Regions from separate parts of the Enterobacter sp. UPMP2052 genome, predicted to be linked through region 2. Evidence: riboswitches for the same ligand, from Rfam matches in the RefSeq annotation. Region 2 holds a riboswitch; the other holds the start of a gene.
What was found. A riboswitch is a leader RNA that binds a small molecule or an ion and turns the genes downstream of it on or off. The one in region 2 is predicted to bind thiamine pyrophosphate.

Region 1 (2,197 bases), on a different contig from region 2:
TCACTGAAGAGCTGAGCGTGGGGCTGACGCTGGAAGGCCCGACGACCGGGGAAAAAGCCGTGGAGAGTCGCCTCGAAGAGGGCTGCTACTATCTGCTGTTCGACAGCCGCACCCACCGTGGTGCAAACCTGGAGGTTCGCCAGTGGATCAGCCACGTTCTTGCCCCCGCGAACCTGATTTATCACGCGGAAGAGCAGTACCAGTCGTGGTGGTTCCCGGCGTATGGGCTGCTTCCCCGCTGGCACCACGCGCGCCCGGTGCACGCTGAAAAGCCTGCCGGGCTGGAGTCCATCACCCTGACTTTTTATCGCGAGCACGTCGAGCACCGGTTTATCGCCAGAATCATGCACAGGCTGCTCGCCGCCGTGGGGGTGACGCTGGAGATCAAAGAGGTCGATTATGACGAATGGCATCGCGGTGAGGTGGTCAGCGACATCTGGCTGAACAGTGCTAACTTCACACTGCCGCTTGATTTCTCGCTCTTCTCGCATCTTTATGAAGTGCCGCTGATCCAGCACTGTATCAACCGGGACTGGCAGCAGGACGCCGCCCAGTGGCGGGCGGGCGAAATGAATCTGGCCGTCTGGTGCCAGCAGCTGATGGCGGAGCAGGCAATCGTTCCGCTGATCCACCACTGGCTGATGATTCAGGGGCAACGCAGTATGCGCGGCCTGCGGATGAACACCCTCGGCTGGTTTGATTTTAAATCCGCCTGGTTTGCGCCGCCGGAACCATAACGCTTTCGAAATATTCACCAAATCATTACAATGCTGTCGTTCTCAACGGGGTGCTGCATCACTGATGTGCGCTGAGATAATACCCGTCGAACCTGATCCGGATAACGCCGGCGAAGGGATTTGAGGCTGTCGCTCAAAATCCTTTGCCACTCAACTTTGAGGTGCAAAGTGTTAAAAAAAGTTCTTCCCCTGCTGGCGCTGTTTGCGCTGCCTGCGTTTGCTAAGCCCGTTCTGACGGTCTACACCTACGACTCCTTCTCTGCCGACTGGGGCCCAGGCCCGGTGGTGAAAAAAGCCTTTGAAGCTGACTGCGGCTGCGAGCTGAAATTCGTGGCGCTGGAAGACGGCGTCTCGCTGCTCAACCGTCTGCGTATGGAAGGTAAAAACAGCAAAGCCGACGTCGTGCTGGGCCTCGATAACAACCTGCTGGACGCGGCCACGCAAACGAAGCTGTTTGCCAAAAGCGGCGTCGCGGCAGAGGCCGTTAAGGTGCCGGGCGGCTGGAAAAACGACACCTTCGTACCGTTCGACTACGGCTACTTCGCGTTTGTATATGACAAAAACAAGCTCAAGAATCCGCCAAAAAGCCTGAAGGAGCTGGTTGAAAGCGACCAGAAATGGCGCGTGATTTATGAAGATCCGCGCACCAGCACCCCCGGGCTTGGCCTGCTGCTGTGGATGCAAAAAGTCTACGGCGATAAAGCGCCTGACGCGTGGCAGAAACTGGCCGCCAAAACCGTTACCGTGACCAAGGGCTGGAGCGAGGCTTACGGCCTGTTCCTGAAAGGGGAAAGCGATCTGGTGCTGAGCTACACCACCTCTCCGGCCTACCACATTATCAGCGAGAAGAAAGATAACTACGCCGCCGCCGATTTTGCCGAAGGCCATTATCTGCAGGTGGAAGTCGCCGCGCGTACCGCCGCGAGCAAACAGCCGGAGCTGGCTGAGAAGTTCCTGAAATTTATGGTCTCCCCTGCGTTCCAGAATGCCATTCCGACGGGCAACTGGATGTACCCGGTTATCGACGTGACGCTGCCCGCGGGCTTTGACACCTTGACCAAACCGCAAACCGCGCTGGAATTTACACCGCAGCAGGTTGCCGCAGAGCGCGGTACATGGGTAAGTGAATGGCAACGCGCCGTCAGCCGCTGATCCCTGGCTGGTTACTCCCCGGGCTACTCGCCGCCATGCTGATGGTGACGGTCAGCCTGGGTGCCTTTCTTGCGCTGTGGCTGAACGCGCCCGAGAGCGACCTGCTCGCGCTCTGGCATGACAGCTATCTCTGGCACGTCGTCCGCTTCTCCTTCTGGCAGGCGTTTCTCTCGTCGATGCTCTCGGTGGTGCCAGCCATCTTCCTGGCACGCGCGCTCTATCGCCGACGTTTCCCCGGCAGACAGGCGCTGCTGCGCCTGTGCGCCATGACGTTGATTCTGCCCGTGCTGGTGGCAGTGTTCGGGATC
Region 2 (2,197 bases):
TGGCGTTAAGCCCGTTTGCCGAGAAAGAGGCTTCCCGCATCGGGTCGTGGATTTGTGCTGCCTTCTCGGGCTGCGCCGCGTTTTCCGCTTTGCTTTTGTTAATATCGCACGAGCCATCGCTGGCGCTTATTTCAGTACATCCCGAGCGTTCTAACTGAGCGCGATAGTGCGCGTTGATGGCGTAAGCCGGCGCGGTGGCGACGGAGAACAGCAATGCGATAAGGGCTAATTTCGTTTTCATATTCCTGCCTCAAGGATGTTTCGTATGTTCAGGATGCGTCTCTGTCGCCCGGGCCGCGTTTGCATAAGCCGCGGAGAGGGACGCATTGGTAATGCTTTGCTGCCTTTGTTGCTCAGAGAGATAACATGTATCGTAGCTCACCCCTTTCGCGGTGCAATTCGCGATCCGCTGTTCAGGCGAGACACATCCCGCAAGCATGGCCGTGCTTATGACTATCATCATCAACTTCTTCATGTTATTGCCTTATAACCTACACAGATAATAAGAAACGTACATCACGCCAATCCAGATCCCGAGAGTAATAAGCATCATGTAGAGGGCGGCAGAGAGAAATATATATTTAGACATGTTGGTGACTGTTTTCGTTATTATTGCTAACGAACTAAAGGTTAATATAATCGTGTTTATACGAACCCGCGCATGGGGTTTCATAAAAGTGAAAAAGATAACTGGGGTGAACTATCCAGTAAGGTGACGTTTAAAACTTTGATTAAGATCACGTTAAGCACGAATTGCAACAGTGAGAGTGAGTGTAAAATATTAATGTAAACATTAACTTATGTGTTTTTTATGGCGTTCTGAAGATAAGTCGTTGATTGCACATGCGTTAATTGGAGTAATGTTTTCAAGGTTATTATGTAGAGGTGTAATTGCACAGTTTCAGGTTATTATTTCGAATGAAACTCACTGGGTATTACGTGAAAATGCCTTTCTTAAAAGTCAAAAAAATAGATTAAACAAAGGGCGCTAATTCGTTATACTGGTGTCTCTTTGACTCGGGGTGCCCTTCTTAAATGAAGGCTGAGAAATACCCGTATTACCTGATCTGGATAATGCCAGCGTAGGGAAGTCAGATGCCTTCCCGGTCATCGCTTCTTCACGCAAGGCAGGAGCGAAACCATGCAGCCTGACCTGCTCGATTTACACGTTTTACATCAATTCCGCACCCGTTCCCCGCTCACGCACTGTATGACCAACGACGTCGTGCAGACCTTTACCGCCAACGTGCTACTGGCGCTGGGCGCATCGCCCGCCATGGTGATTGAAGCAGAAGAGGCTGAACAGTTTGCCGCGCTTGCTGATGCACTGCTGATTAACGTCGGCACGCTCACTTCACCGCGCGCGCAGTCGATGCGCCGCGCCATTGAGCGCGCCGTGGCGGCAGGAAAGCCCTGGACGCTTGACCCGGTTGCTGTAGGCGCGCTGGCGTTCCGCAGCCGTTTTTGCCATCAAATCCTCACCCTTAGCCCCGCCGCCATTCGTGGCAATGCCTCGGAAATCCTCGCGCTGGCCGGCATGAGCGCGGGCGGACGCGGGGTAGACACCACCGATACCGCCGCCAGCGCGGTACCTGCTGCACAGGCACTGACACGGCAAACCAATGCGATAGTGGTGGTGACGGGTGAGGTGGATTACATCACCGACGGACAGCGTACCCGCACGGTGGCCGGGGGCGATCCGCTGATGACCCGGGTAGTGGGCACCGGCTGTGCGCTCTCGGCGGTGGTTGCGGCCAGCTGCTCGCTTCCCGGCGACAGGCTGGATAACGTCACGGCCGCCTGCGGATTTATGAAGCGTGCCGGCACGCTTGCCGCGTCGCAAAGCCGTGGTCCGGGCAGTTTTGCCAGCGCCTTCCTCGACGCGCTGTACACGCTGGAGGTGCAGGCATGAAACGCATCAACGCACTGACTATCGCAGGCACAGATCCGAGCGGTGGCGCGGGGATCCAGGCCGATTTGAAAACCTTCTCGGCGCTTGGGGCGTACGGCTGCTCCGTCATTACCGCGCTGGTGGCGCAAAACACGCGCGGCGTGCAGTCGGTCTATCGCATTGAGCCGGATTTTGTCGCGGCGCAGCTCGATTCCGTTTTCAGCGACGTGCGCATTGATACCACCAAAATCGGCATGCTGGCCGAGACTGATATCGTTGAAGCGGTGGCGGAACGGCTTAACCGCT

Region 1: linked by a shared signal. The riboswitch ahead of thiB (thiamine ABC transporter substrate binding subunit) and the one ahead of thiM (hydroxyethylthiazole kinase) in region 2 are both predicted to bind thiamine pyrophosphate.

What each region holds. Positions count from the first base shown of each region.
Region 1 covers NZ_JBSKJR010000003.1:150,731-152,927, forward strand. The annotation lists gene sgrR (HTH-type transcriptional regulator SgrR) at 1-737, shown strand, start outside; TPP riboswitch at 774-874, shown strand; gene thiB (thiamine ABC transporter substrate binding subunit) at 906-1,889, shown strand; gene thiP (thiamine/thiamine pyrophosphate ABC transporter permease ThiP) at 1,865-2,197, shown strand, end outside.
Region 2 covers NZ_JBSKJR010000001.1:392,667-394,863, forward strand. The annotation lists gene ACWKX3_RS01785 (hypothetical protein) at 1-241, opposite strand, end outside; TPP riboswitch at 1,009-1,106, shown strand; gene thiM (hydroxyethylthiazole kinase) at 1,142-1,912, shown strand; gene thiD (bifunctional hydroxymethylpyrimidine kinase/phosphomethylpyrimidine kinase) at 1,909-2,197, shown strand, end outside.